Regions from separate parts of the Nitratireductor mangrovi genome, predicted to be linked through region 2. Evidence: riboswitches for the same ligand, from Rfam matches in the RefSeq annotation. Region 2 holds a riboswitch; the other holds the start of a gene.
The links. A riboswitch is a leader RNA that binds a small molecule or an ion and turns the genes downstream of it on or off. The one in region 2 is predicted to bind S-adenosylmethionine.
Positions count from the first base shown of each region.

Region 1: another riboswitch for S-adenosylmethionine. It lies ahead of FQ775_RS00370 (O-succinylhomoserine sulfhydrylase); the one in region 2 lies ahead of metX (homoserine O-acetyltransferase MetX).

Region 1 covers NZ_CP042301.2:75,113-82,206, forward strand. The annotation lists gene argF (ornithine carbamoyltransferase) at 1-594, shown strand, start outside; gene FQ775_RS00355 (Hsp33 family molecular chaperone) at 539-1,579, shown strand; gene apaG (Co2+/Mg2+ efflux protein ApaG) at 1,586-1,978, opposite strand; gene FQ775_RS00365 (CDP-alcohol phosphatidyltransferase family protein) at 2,118-2,720, shown strand; gene FQ775_RS00370 (O-succinylhomoserine sulfhydrylase) at 2,724-3,917, opposite strand; SAM riboswitch at 3,962-4,039, opposite strand; gene FQ775_RS00375 (2'-deoxycytidine 5'-triphosphate deaminase) at 4,115-5,206, shown strand; gene FQ775_RS00380 (hypothetical protein) at 5,236-5,679, opposite strand; gene FQ775_RS00385 (dipeptidase) at 5,742-6,917, opposite strand; gene FQ775_RS00390 (ion transporter) at 6,937-7,094, opposite strand, start outside.
Region 2 covers NZ_CP042301.2:3,324,138-3,331,231, reverse strand. The annotation lists gene FQ775_RS16205 (hypothetical protein) at 8-208, shown strand; gene metW (methionine biosynthesis protein MetW) at 215-829, opposite strand; gene metX (homoserine O-acetyltransferase MetX) at 826-2,007, opposite strand; SAM riboswitch at 2,076-2,153, opposite strand; gene hisC (histidinol-phosphate transaminase) at 2,241-3,341, shown strand; gene FQ775_RS16185 (prephenate/arogenate dehydrogenase family protein) at 3,345-4,280, shown strand; gene FQ775_RS16180 (DUF2125 domain-containing protein) at 4,299-5,258, opposite strand; gene FQ775_RS16175 (gamma-glutamylcyclotransferase) at 5,355-5,876, shown strand; gene FQ775_RS16170 (HAD family hydrolase) at 5,880-6,587, opposite strand; gene FQ775_RS16165 (lysophospholipid acyltransferase family protein) at 6,618-7,094, opposite strand, start outside.

The DNA of each region.
Region 1 (7,094 bases), 1.6 Mb from region 2:
CTGGAGATGTCGGAGAACGCCACGGTGCCGGTCATCAACGGACTGACCGACGAGACACACCCCTGCCAGATCATGGCCGACATCCTGACCTTCGAGGAGCACCGCGGGCCGGTCAAGGGGCGTCTCTTCGCCTGGACAGGGGACGGCAACAATGTGCTTCATTCCCTCGTAGAGGCGGCGGCCCGGTTCGAGTTCGCGCTCAACATCGCGGTCCCGGAGGGCTCGGAGCCCGACGCCCGCTATGTCGACTGGGCGAGATCGCAGGGTGCGAGCGTCACCTATTGCAAGACGGCGGAAGAGGCCGTGCGCGAGGCGGACTGTGTCGTGACCGACACCTGGGTGTCGATGGGCCAGGAGCACCGTGCCCGTGGACACAACGTCTTCGTGCCCTATCAGGTCAACGAACGGCTGATGCAGAAAGCGAAACCCGACGCGCTGTTCATGCATTGCCTGCCGGCCCATCGCGGCGAAGAAGTGACTGATGGCGTCATCGACGGGCCGCACTCGGTTGTTTTCGACGAGGCTGAAAACCGCCTGCATGCGCAAAAGGCGGTGCTTGCCTGGTGCCTTCTGGGAGAAGGTCCGAGTGAGTGAGCAGCCGCGGCTAGGCAATTTCGGTCACGCCGGCGACGACGTAATCGTGCCGTTCCATGTCGGCGCGCTGGATGTGCGCGGCCGCGCCGTCCAGTTGGGCGTGATGCTCGACGACATTCTCGGCCGCCATGCCTATCCCGAACCGGTCGCCCGCCTTCTGGCCGAGAGCATCGTGCTGACTGCGCTGCTCGGCAGCTCGATCAAGTTCGAGGGCAAGCTGACCCTGCAAACGCAGTCCGACGGGCCGGTCGACATGCTGGTTGCTGACTTCGCCACGCCGGGGTCCATGCGCGCCTATGCCCGTTACGATGAGGAGAGGCTTGCCGCGGCGCAGGCCGAGGGCCGTACCGCGCCGGAGGACCTGCTGGGCACCGGGGTCATGGCGATGACCATCGACCAGGGAGCGCACATGCATCGTTACCAGGGTATCGTGCAGCTTGACGGCGCCTCGCTGGAAGATGTGGCGCGCACCTATTTCCGCCAGTCGGAACAGATCCCGACCGATGTGCGGCTCTCGGTCGCCCGCCAGTTGATGCCGGGCGAGGAGCGCGGGCGCTGGCGCGCCGGCGGCGTGCTGGCGCAGTTCCTGCCGGAGTCCCTCGAACGCATGCGGCTTCCCGATTTGCCCGGGGGCGATGGCGAGGCCATGGATGCAGGTTCGGAAGTCGAGGTCGACGACGCCTGGACAGAACTGATGGCGCTTTTTGCGACCATCGAGGCCGACGAACTGCTCGACCCGACGATCGGCGCCGAGCGGCTGCTCTACCGTCTCTTCCACGAGCACGGTGTCGTGGTGTTTCCGGGCCAGAAGGTCGCGGACGACTGCACGTGCTCGCGCGAGAAGATCAGTGCCATCCTGGAAAGCTTTTCCGACGAGGAGATTGCCGAAAGCGTCGAAGCCGGGGCGATCAAGGTCAATTGCGAGTTTTGCTCCAAGGAATATCTCTTCGATCCGGCCGATTTCACCGCGGGCGACAAGGGCTGAACCCGTTCAGTTGAGTGTCCGGCCGGCATCCGGCAGGTCGAGCGAGAAGGCCGGGATATCGATCTCAAACAGATCGCCCGCCGCGTCGCGCATGGTGTAGTGCCCGACCATGATGCCCGATGGCGTGGTGAGCGGACAGCCCGAGGTGTACTGGAAGCTGTCTCCGGGATTGAGCTCCGGCTGTTCGCCGACGACGCCCATGCCGCGCACCTCCTCCACCTTGCCGTCGCCGTCGGTGATGTGCCAGTAGCGCGAGAGCAGTTGGACGAACGCGTCCGAATTGTTGGCGATCGTCACCCGGTAGGCCCAGACATAGCGCGATTGTGACGGGTCCGAACGGTCGTCGAGATAGAAAGGCTCTACGCTCACCTCTATGTTCCGCGTCACGGCCCGATACATGTCCGAGGCTCCTGGGTGCACATGATGCGATTGTTCGCCGAGCAGGCCTGGCTGGTCAACCTTTGTCCCGGCAACGGTTTTCCGGTCAAGGCTGGGTGGCTTCGCGCGGGCAATGGGTTGGTGCACTGCCGGTACTGCGATGCTTGACGGGTGGGCGCGGCGACGCCTCGACCCGGTTCTCGACAGGCTGGCGGCGGGCCTTGCCAGCAGGGGCGTCAGCGCCAATGCCGTCACCTATGCCGCCTGCGTGGTCGGCCTTGCCTCGGCGGTGGCGATTACCTTTGGAAATGAATGGCTTGGCCTGCTCCTGATCCTGCTCAGCCGGCTCGGCGACGGGCTCGACGGCGCCGTCGCCCGACTCAGTGGCAAGACCGACTATGGCGGCTTCCTCGACATTGTGCTCGACTTCGTCTTCTACGGCGCCGTGCCGCTCGGCTTCGCGCTGGCCGATCCAGAGGCCAATGCCGTCGCGGCTGCGGTGCTGATTTTCGCCTTCTACGTGAACGGCGCCAGCTTTCTCGCCTTCGCGATCATGGCCGAAAAGCGCGGCCTCTCCAGCGAATCCCGGGGTGAAAAGTCGCTGTTTTTTTCGACGGGATTGGCGGAAGCCACGGAAACCATCGCGGTTTTCGCGGGTTTCTGCCTGTTCCCGGACTGGTTCCCGGTGATCGCCTATGCCTTCGCTGCGGTCACCGCCTACACCACCGTCTCACGTATCGTGCTCGCAGCGAAAAGCTTCTGAGACTCAGGCAGCCCTGGCGAGCGCGCGGTCAATGTCGTCGATCAAATCGTCGGCGTCCTCCAGCCCGACCGAAAGCCGAACCGTGCCCGGATTGATGCCGAGCTCGAGCCGCGCCTCCTCGGAAAGGTTCTTGTGGGTGGTCGTCGCTGGGTGAGTGACCAGGCTCTTGGCGTCGCCGAGATTGTTGGAGATGCGGATGATGTCGAGCGCGTTCTCGAACGAGAACGCTGCCGGCTTGCCGCCCTTGACCTCGAAGCAGATCAGCGTCGAACCGCCCTTCATCTGGCGCGCGATGATGTCGGCCTGAGGGTGGTCGTTGCGACCCGGATAGATCACCCGGGCAATCGAGGAATGGCAGGCGAGGTGGCCGGCGACGCGCGCGGCCGTCTCGGTCTGCTGGCGCACGCGCAAGGGCAAGGTCTCCAGACCCTTGAGCAGGGTCCAGGCGTTGAACGGCGATAGGCTCGGGCCGGTGTGGCGGAAGAAGTCGTGCAGCTTCTCGTCGATCCACTTCTTGTCGGAAAGCACGATGCCGCCGAGGCAGCGGCCCTGGCCGTCTATATGCTTGGTCGCCGAATAGACGACGATGTGGGCGCCGAGTTCCAGCGGCTTCTGCTGCAGCGGCGTGGCGAACACATTGTCGACCACGAGCTTGGCGCCGCACTCATTGGCGATCGCGGCGACCGCCGCGATGTCGATCACTTCGAGCGTCGGATTGGTCGGGCTCTCCAGGAAGAACAGCCTAGTGTTCGGCCGCACCGCCTGCTTCCAGGCCTCGATGTCGGTGCCGTCGACGAGCGTGGTCTCGATGCCGTATTTCGGCATCAGCGTCTCGACTACCCAGCGGCAGGAGCCGAACAACGCGCGCGCAGCCACCACATGGTCGCCCGCCTTTGCCGAGCAAAGCAGCGCTGCGGAAACGGCGGCCATGCCCGATGCGGTCGCGCGCGCGTCCTCCGCGCCCTCCAGTTCGCACATGCGCTTTTCGAACATGTCGACGGTCGGGTTGGCATAACGCGAATAGATGAAACCCGGAGCCTCGCCCTTGAAACGGGCTTCGGCCGCCTCGGCGCTGTCGTAGACAAAACCCTGGGTGAGATACATCGCCTCTGACGTCTCACCGAAGGCCGACCTCAGCGTGCCGCCGTGAACCAGTGCCGTTGCCGGCTTCCAGTTGCGCTTCGTTTCGGTTGTCATCGCCTTGCCTCGAACACAAAAAAACCGGCCGCGGAAGTCGCATGCCGGTCTTGCGTTCGGCCCTTTAGCGACTTGTTTAACGTGGCTGCAAGCCGACCGGCCAAATCACCACGGGATAAAGGTCCAATAGCCCCGAAGCGGCCTTGCGTCAATCTTTGGCTCGGCTAAACGTCGGACCCGTTGAGGAGCGGCGACCCTTGCGCAAGACGGGCATCCTACCGGATCGAGAGATTTCCGCGCTGTTCGAGGCCGGCGCGCTGACGACGCCGCGGCCGCTCGACGATGGCCAGATCCAGCCCGCGAGCCTCGATTTGCGCCTCGGCGAAACCGCCTATCGTGTGCGCGCCAGCTTCCTGCCCGGGCCCGAACACAAGGTCGCCGACAAGCTTGCCCGCCTGAAGCTGCACGAGGTCGACCTGACCGACGGCGCGGTGCTGGAGACCGGCTGCGTCTACATCGTGCCGTTGCTGGAACGGCTCGATCTGCCCGCGGGCGTGGCGGCCGCCGCCAATCCCAAGAGTTCGACCGGACGGCTCGACATCTTCACCCGCGTTATGGCCGACCATTGCGCCGAGTTCGACAAGATCCCGGAGGCGTATGCGGGCCCGCTCTATCTGGAGGTGAGCCCGCGCACCTTCCCGATCGTCGCGCGCACCGGCTCCCGCCTCTCACAGATCCGCTTCCGGCGTGGCAAGGCTGCGCTCGACGGCGAGGCACTGCTCGATCTCCATCGGACAGAGACGCTGGTCGCGTCGGAGCAGCCCAACGTCAATGGCGGCGGCATCGCGCTGTCGATCGACCTCAAGGGCGCGGCCGGGGCAGGCGGGCTCGTCGGCTACCGAGCCAAGCACCACACCGCGCTGATCGATGTCGACAAGCGCGACGCGCTCAACGTCGTCGATTATTGGGAGCCGCTTTTCATCCGCGACCAGCCGGAACTGATCCTCGATCCCGACGAGTTCTATATTCTCGTCTCGCGCGAGGCCGTGCATGTGCCGCCCGACTATGCCGCCGAAATGACGCCGTTCGACCCGCTGGTCGGTGAGTTCCGCGTGCATTATGCCGGCTTCTTCGATCCCGGCTTCGGCCATTCAGGCGCCGGCGGCACCGGCAGCCGCGCCGTTCTGGAGGTCAGGAGCCATGAGGTTCCTTTCATCCTAGAACACGGGCAGATCGTCGGCAGGCTGGTCTACGAGCACATGCTGTCGCGCCCGAAGGCGCTTTATGGCGCCGATCTCGGCTCCAACTACCAGGCCCAGGGCCTGAAGCTCTCCAAGCATTTCCGCTAGCAACGATGGTGGCGCGAGCGCTGTGCCAGCTAGTTGACGAACAGCGCGTCCTTCGCGGCACCAAGACAGGAATAAAAACCACCGGCGAACAAGGCTTCGCGAACGGTGCGGTCGGACCTTCCCCAGATCGCCTGTTTGGAGACAGAATCGAGCGGTGCTTTGGTGCTCGCAAGGAGCGGGGGGAGTTGGGCACGCGTGCAGGCGATCACGTGTGCGCGGGCGGAGTCGATCCCGCATGGCCGGGCCTGGCTACCAAGCGCGTTCGCCCGCAACGTACGGACTTCTCGGTCAGCCTGCGTTCTTAGAAACGCGACCTGATTTTTCGTGAAACCAGCCGTCCTCAGATAGGCAGCAAGCTTACCTGCGGCGGCTTTGTAGCTGTCGGCGCTGCACTGCGCCGGACGGGAGGCACCGGCCATCAGTCCCAGCGCAAGGCCGGCAGCAGCCATCTTAAGCAAGGTCACTCGCATCATCTGATCTTCCCGATCTGTCGTGTTCGTATACCCCGGTAGGGCATCTGTCATGGTGATACCGGTCAGTCCGGCAAGAGTTCCAGCAGCAGCCGGATCTGGTTGCCGCCCATCACCCTGGCGATATCGGGTTCCGCCATGCCTTCGGCGAGCAGCGCCTCGGTGAGCAGGCCGGTTCCGCTGGCGTCGAAAGGCACCCCGACCGCGCCGTCGAAATCCGAGCCGAGCCCGACATGCTCTGCCCCGATCAGGTCGGCGACGTAGCGCTGCGCCCGCGCGATGGCCGCCGCATCGTTGCCGCAGATGGCGGTTTGCCAGAAGCCGACGCCGACCAGGCCACCATTGGCCGCGATGGCGCGCAACTGGTCGTCGCTCAGGTTGCGGTTGTTGTCGCAGGTTCCCCTGACCCCGGTATGCGAGACCACCACCGGGCGCTTCGCCATCACCAGCACATCGTCGATCTGGGGCACCGAACCGTGCGAAATGTCGACGATCATGCCGACCGCCTCCATGCGTCGGATCATCTCGCGTCCGGCCTCCGTCAGCCCGCCCTTCTCGATGCCGTGCGCGGAGCCGGCCATGGCATTGTCGAAGAAATGCGTCGGCGACATCATCCGGTAGCCGGCCTCGAACATGACATCGACATTGGCCGGATCGCCTTCAAGCACCTGCGCGCCCTCGATGCCGAGCACGCCGGCGACGATTCCCGGTTCGCTGCGCCGGCGTTCCAGGAACGCGGCGAGGTCGGCTTTCGATTTCACGATGACGAAGCGGCCGTCTGAACGGGCCGCCATGTCGTGCAGCCTTTCGGCCTGGTAGAGCGCGCGCTCCTTGAGGCTGAACCAGGTGCGCAGCGGCCAGCGCTGGCCGACGGCGAGCCAGAAGACGTTGTCGGTGGTGTCGTCGTTGCGCTCGATGTTGAGCCCTTGCGGCGTCTTCGACACCAGGGTGAACATCTGCACCGCGACATTGCCTTCGATCAGGCGCGGAATGTCGACATGGCCACGGTCGCCCTTCTCGACCAGGTCGCGGCCCCAGAGCAGGGAATCGGCGTGGAGGTCGGCAACCGTCAGTGTCTCGTGGAGTCGGCGCGCCTCGTCGCTGACTTCGTAGGGTGGGGAGGCGCCCACAGGGTTCATCGAGCGCTCGACCATCTGCGGCGCGACGAAGAAGAAGATGCCGAGCCCCGCCACCACAAGCAGGACGAGGATGACGAGCGCCGCGCGGATGAACCTGCTCATGTTTCCTCCCGATATCCGGTCAATTCTTGCTTGTCTCGGCCAGTGAGCGCAACTCCTCGCGCATCGCCCTGATCTCGGCCAGGATCAGTTCCTGCTCGGTGTGCAGCGCCTTGCGCTCGGCCGTCGCCTCGGCGTCGTGCTCTTCCTGCATGGCCGAGACGATGATGCCGATGAAGA
Region 2 (7,094 bases):
TGCGGCTGTGGACGGACGCCTCGACGACAAGCACCAACTGACGAAGTTCATCCTGGAACTTGTCGCCGAAGGGGTGGATGTCGATGATCTCGACGTCTGCCTGGCCAGGATCGGCCCGGTCGACCTCGACCTGATGGCCGAGTGCGTCCAGGAGCTTTCCTGGTTCTTCGAAGGGCTCGAGAAGGAGCGCGACGCCGAGGCCGCATAGCGGCGGTCACCGCCTCAGCAGGAACACCGCCTGCTGGCCGAAGAAGTTCCAGAACCACCATGGCATCGAGACGCCGATCTTCTGACCATAGGCGTTGAGTGCGGTCGCGCTTTCCACCGTGGCGCCGATCTCGTCGCAAAGATTGACGAAGTCGCGGATGGTGCAGAAATGGATGTTGGGCGTGTCGTACCAGCTGTGAGGCAGGTCCGGGGTCACCGGCATGCGGCCGCGCAACAGCAGCGAGAAGCGCACGCGCCAGTGCCCGAAATTGGGGAACGAGACGATGGCGCGATCACCAATCCGCAATAGCTGCGCCAGCACTTCCTTCGGGTTGTAGGTCGCCTGCAGGGTTTGCGACAGGATGACGTAGTCGAAGCCCTTGTCGGGGTAGTAGCCGAGATCGGTGTCGGCATCGCCCTGGATCACCGACAGGCCCCGCGCCACACATTCGTTGACACCGCGCTGCGAGATCTCGATGCCACGTCCGTCGACCTGCTTCTCGCGCGCAAGCAGTTCCAGCAATTCGCCGTCGCCGCAGCCGACATCGAGGACACGGGCGCGCGGGTCGATCAGGCCCGCAACCATGCGCAGGTCGACGCGGGCTTCGTTGTTGACGCTCACAGGACCGGCTCCAGACCACGGGCCCGCGCCGCGGAATCGAGAAAGCCGCGGACGGCGGCGAACAGCTCGGGCTCGTCGAGCAGGAAGGCATCGTGGCCGCGGTCGGTCTCGATCTCGACGAAGGAGACCGACGCGCCGGCGGCATTCAGCGCCCGCACCACCATGCGGCTTTCCGCGGTCGGGAAAAGCCAGTCGGAGGTAAAGGAGACGACGCAAAAACGGGTCGGCGAATTGGCGAAGGCGTCGGCCAGGAGCCCTCCGCGGTCGGTTGCGAGGTCGAAATAGTCCATCGCCCGGGTCATGTAGAGATAGGAATTGGCGTCGAAGCGGTCGACGAAGGTCATGCCCTGGTGGCGCAGATAGCTCTCGATCTGGAAGTCGGCGTCGAAACCGAAGGTGAGGTTCTCGCGGTCCTGCAGGTTGCGCCCGAATTTCCGGTGCAGCGCCGTCTCCGACAGATAGGTGATGTGGGCGGCCATTCGTGCCACGGCTAGCCCCTTCTCGGGTCGCCGGCCTTCCTCGATGTAGCGGCCGCCGCACCAGTCGGGATCGGCCATCACCGCCTGGCGGCCGACCTCGTGAAAGGCGATGTTCTGCGCCGAATGCCGTGCGCCGGCGGCTATCGGCAGGGCGGTGAAGACGCGCTCGGGATAGCTCGCCGCCCATTCCAGCACCTGCATGCCGCCCATCGAGCCACCGATGACGGAAAACAGGCGATCGATGCCGAAATGGTCGATCAGCATCACCTGCGCACGCACCATATCGGCGATGGTGATGACGGGCAGGTCGAGACCGTAGGCGCGCCCGGTGTCCGGATTGATCGAGGCCGGTCCGGTCGAACCCAGACAGCCGCCGACGACGTTGGAGCAGATGACGAAGAAGCGATCGGTGTCGACCACCCGGCCCGGCCCGACCATCAGTTCCCACCAGCCCGGCTTGCCGGTCACGGGGTTGCGGCTGGCGACATACTGGTCGCCGGTCAGGGCATGGCAGATCAGGATGGCGTTGGAGCGCGCCTCGTTGAGTGTGCCGTAGGTTTCGTAAGCGATCTGGAACGGTGTGAGCGTCTTGCCGGAATCGAGCCGCAGCGGCCGGTCTTCGCCGAGCTTCAGCACCTGGCTCGACGGTTCGTTGGCCTGGTTCGAGGCCGTGTCGTTTCGGGCACGTCGTGCCGCCATCTTCCTACCTCGGCCGGACTTTGCCGCAGGCAGCAAAAAACCGGCAATTGCGCGCTGGCAAAGCCGGTTGATCAATCCAAACGGCCCTTTAGCGACTTGTTTAACGTGGCTGCAAGCCGACCGGCCAAATCACCACGGAGGCCGGTACTTATCCCGCAGCGGCCTTTGCGTCAACGTCAAAGCTTTGCTAGAGCAAGCCGCCTTTTCTCACTTCCGCGACAGGAACCCCAGCGATGACCCAGCCCGTGCGTCCCGAGCCGAAACCCGGTGTGATGGACATCGCCGCCTATGTTCCCGGCAAGAGTGAAGCGCCGGCGGGTGTCGCGAAGGTGTTCAAGCTGTCCTCGAACGAAAACCCGCTTGGCGCGTCGCCAAAGGCGGTGGAGGCAGTGCGCAACGTGGCGGCGGCGCTGGAGTTCTATCCCGATGGCGCGGCGAGCAGGTTGCGCGAGGCGATCGGCGAGGTGCATGGACTCAACCCGGCGAACCTGATCTGCACCAACGGCTCGGACGAGGCGCTTGGCCTCCTCGCCCAGGCCTATCTGCGTCCCGGCGACGAGGCGATTTTCACGGAGCACGGCTTCCTCGTTTACAAGATCTACATCCAGGCGGCGAGCGCGGTCCCGGTGTCGGTCAGGGAAAAGGACGAAACCGCCGATGTCGACGCCATCCTGGCGGCGGTGACCGAAAAGACGAAGATCGTCTTCCTTGCCAACCCCAACAATCCGACCGGCACATACGTCCCGTTCGAAGAGGTGCGCCGCCTGCATGCCGGTCTGCCCAAGAACGTGCTCCTAGTGCTCGACGCGGCCTATGCCGAATACGTGCGCCGCAACGACTACGAGGCCGGCATCGAGCTCGTCTCATCGTTCGAGAACGTCGTCATGACACGCACCTTCTCCAAGGCGCACGGCCTTGGCGGACTCAGGATCGGCTGGCTCTACGGGCCGGCGCATGTGATTGCGGCGCTCAACCGCACGCGCGGGCCGTTCAACGTCAACGCCGCGGCGATCGAGGCCGGGGTGGCTGCGGTCCGCGACCGCGAGCACGTCGCGAAGTCGGTCGAGCACAACGAGCAATGGCTGTCGTGGCTGACGCGGGAACTTACGAAGCTCGGCCTCCGCGTGACGCCGAGCATCGGCAACTTTGTGCTGATCCACTTTCCCGACGAAAGGCATTCGGCGGCGCTCGCCGACGACTATCTGACCGCGCGCGGCTATATCCTGCGGCGCGTCGCCGGCTACGGGTTTCCTAACGCGTTGCGCATGACGGTTGGCACCGAGGAGGCGAACCGAGGCGTGGTTGCCGCCCTCGCGGACTTTCTGAAAGACTGAAAGATGGCTGGCCCGATGTTTGAACGCGTTGCCCTGGTGGGCATCGGCCTCATCGGTTCGTCGCTCGCCCATGCGATGCGACGCGGCGGACTGGCCGGCCGCATCGCCATCGCGACACGCTCGGCGGAAACGCTGAAGCGCGCCGAAGAGCTCGGGCTTGGCGACGAATATCATGCCGACGCCGCTGTGGCGGTCGCGGGAGCTGATCTGGTCATCGTGTCGGTACCGGTCGGTGCGTCCGGCGCGGTGGCACAGACCATCGGGCCGGCGCTGAAGCCGGGCGCGATCGTCACCGATGTCGGCTCGACCAAGGGCTCGGTGATTACGCAGATGCAGCCCGAGCTTCCGGGCAATGTCCACTTCATCCCCGGCCATCCGATCGCCGGCACCGAGCATTCCGGTCCGGACGCCGGCTTTGCCGACCTGTTCGACGGGCGCTGGTGTATCCTCACGCCGCTGCCCGGCACCGACGCGGAGGCGATCAGCAGCCTGACCCGGTTCTGGGAGGCCTGCGGTTCCAAGGTCGACGTGATGGATCCGCAGCACCACGACATGGTGCTGGCCATCGTCTCGCACCTGCCGCACATCATCGCCTACAACATCGTCGGCACCGCCGACGACCTCGAAGCGGTGACCAAGTCCGAGGTGATCAAATATTCCGCCTCGGGCTTTCGCGATTTCACCCGGCTCGCCGCGTCCGATCCGACCATGTGGCGTGACGTCTGCCTGCACAATCGCGACGCCATCCTGGAGATGCTGGCGCGGTTTTCCGAAGACCTCTCGGCGCTGCAGCGCGCCGTGCGCTGGGGTGACGGCGAAAAGCTGTTCGACCTCTTCACGCGTACGCGCGCGGTGCGCAAGTCGATCATCGAGGCCGGTCAGGAAATCGACGTGCCGGATTTCGGCCGCCACGTCGTCGCGCATCCGCCGAAGCCGTAGCTTCGGTCGGGCACCCGCCTACCTCAGCGGCGGGATGTCGCCGAGGGTGACGAAGGCCAGGCGGGCCTGACCCTTGACGATGGTGAGCGGCAGGCTCGGTGTCTCGCCAAGGGCCGCGAGGCCCGCCGCCACCGATGTGACCTGGCCGCGCTGTTCGGGCATCAGATCGGCGAGGAAGGCGGCGATTTCGCGAGGCTTGTGCGCGGTGAGTTGCAGTTTCGCGTTGACCAGTCCCTCGCTGTCGACCGCGATCGGGCCGCTCACCGCGACGCGCGCGTCACCTGCAAGCATCACCGAAACGTCGCGCAGCGTTACGCTCAGGCCGCGCAAGCTTTTCGGGGGCTCGGCGGCAAGCCGCACCCCGTCGTCGATGGTCAGGTCGGCCAGGAAGCGTTCGACGTCGATCTGTCGATTGATCGCGCGTGCCGATATGCCTTCGCCGGACATCGCGATGTCGATGTCATCGCCGTTGCGGCGCAGATGGGTCTCGCCGCCGTTGGCGCTGAACACGATCAGCAGCCCGCGGCTCAGCGGGTTCTCGTCGACGCTGATCGGGCCCGAAGTGACCGAAATCCGTTCCGGCAGGGGATTGGCAATGCGGGTGCTGAAGCGAATGCCCTCGAAATGAACTCCATATGGCGTCGGCGACGCGAAGAGGTCGAACCATGCTTCGTCCAGCTCCCCGACAATGTGGGTCGGATTGTAGATCTGGGCTGCGCTGCGCAAGCCATCGGCCCTGAAGTTGAAGCGATCGTCGCGGTCGTCAAGCGCAACCTCGTCGCAGAACAGCCCGATGCGGAAGGGATAGCCGCGCGCGGTGCGGTTCGCGCAGCCGGCGCGCCCGCCATCGGAGGTGATGCGGGCGATGGCTGCGTCGGTCGCCGCTTCCAGGCGGCCGGCGGCGTAGAACCAGCCGGCCGTATAGAGCGCAGTTGCCGCGATGATGGCGATGGCCAGCCAGACAAAGCGACGGCTCATTCTCGACGGTGGCTTGCTTGACGACACGTGGTTGGCCTCGTTAACCCTTGCCGCCGGCCGGTCCTGCCGGCGACCTCCTCAGACTGGCAAGGCGATATGGGCGATTTTTGGGTGTTTGGCTATGGATCGCTGATCTGGCGGCCGGGTTTCGCCCATGTCGAGACCCGCCGCGCGCGCCTGCACGGTTTCCGGCGAGCGCTCTGCGTGCGCTCTTACGTGCATCGTGGCACGCCCGAACGTCCGGGACTGGTACTCGGTCTCGACCGCGGCGGCTCGTGCGTCGGGCTTGCCTTCCGGGTGCCCGGAGACCTGCGCGAGGAGGTGGTGGCCTATCTGCGTCAGCGCGAACTCGTCACCAATGTCTATGTGGAGCGCATCCTGCCGATCACGCTCGACCATGGTGAACGGGTCGAGGGGCTGTCCTATGTCGTCGACCGCGGCCATGAGCAATATGCCGGGCGGCTCGACGCGGGCCATGCAGCGGAAGCCGTGATCGGTGCGGTGGGGCAGTCCGGCCGCAACGAGGAGTATGTGCTCAACACGGTCGAGCATCTGGCGGCGCTCGGCATCCGCGACCATTGGCTGGAGGACGTGGCGCGTCGGGTGAAGGCGGCCTGAGCGTCAGCCGATCGCCTCGACCAGCGCAGGCAGTTCGGCCAGCGTGCCGATCTGGCGGAAGCGGGCTTCGCCGACGGGTGCGTCGACATGCTCCAGCACCCAGGTCAGTTCGTGCGGCACATGTACGCCCCAGCTGCCGGCGGCGATCGCCGGCACCACATCCGACTTCAGCGAATTGCCGACCATCATGGCGCGTTGCGGACCGTCGCCGGTGCTGGCGAAGATGCGCTGGTAGGTCTCCGGCTGCTTGTCGCTGACGATCTCGACCGCGGCGAAGAAGTCGCCGAGCCCGGACTGGGCCAGCTTGCGCTCCTGGTCGAAGAGGTCACCCTTGGTGATGAGCACGATGCGGTGAGTGGGCGCCAGCCGCTCGAGCGTCTCCTGCACATGCGGCAGCGTCTCCACCGGATGCGCGAGCATCTCGCGACCGGCGGCGAGAATCTGGCTGACGACCTCGCCGGGCACGCGGCCGCCGGTGACTTCGAGCGCCGTCTCGATCATCGAGAGTGTGAACCCCTTGATGCCGAAACCGTAAACGCCGAGATTGCGCTTCTCCGCCTCCAGCAGCCGCTCCGACAAATGGCCGGGCTCGGCGTGGTCGCCGAGAAGTTCGGCAAAGCGCTTTTCGGTCAGCCGGAAGAACTGCTCGTTCTGCCAAAGCGTGTCGTCGGCGTCGAACCCGATCGTGGTCAGCAGGCGTTCGCCGGCCATGGACTCTTCCCTCCTTGGGTCAATCGTCGGTCAGACGCTGACCGTGTCGCCGACATCGACCCCGAGCTTGCCGAGGCGCCTGCGGGCGGTCTCCGGCAGTGGCGGCGCATCGGCCGACGTTGCCGCGTCGACAAGCAGTGCGTCGACCGCAGCTTCGGTTTCGGCAACCAGCCGGCGCATGAACTCCTCCTTTTCGAGCCCCGGCAGGATCGGTGGCAGGAAACGCGCCTTGATCGTGCCCGGGAAGCGCAGGAACTTGCGCCGTGGCCAGTAGAGCCCGGCGACATGGGCGACGGGAACGACGGGCAGATCGAGTTCGGAATAAAGTTCGACGATGCCCCATTTGTAGTTCGGGTCGTCGCCCGGCGCCCGTCGGGTGCCCTCGGGATAGATGATCAGCTGGCGCGGGTTGCGGTCGAGTTCCGCACGCGTGAGCTTGATGACCGACTTAAGCGCCTTGGAACGGCTGCCGCGATCGACCGGGATCATGCGCATCTTCATGATATA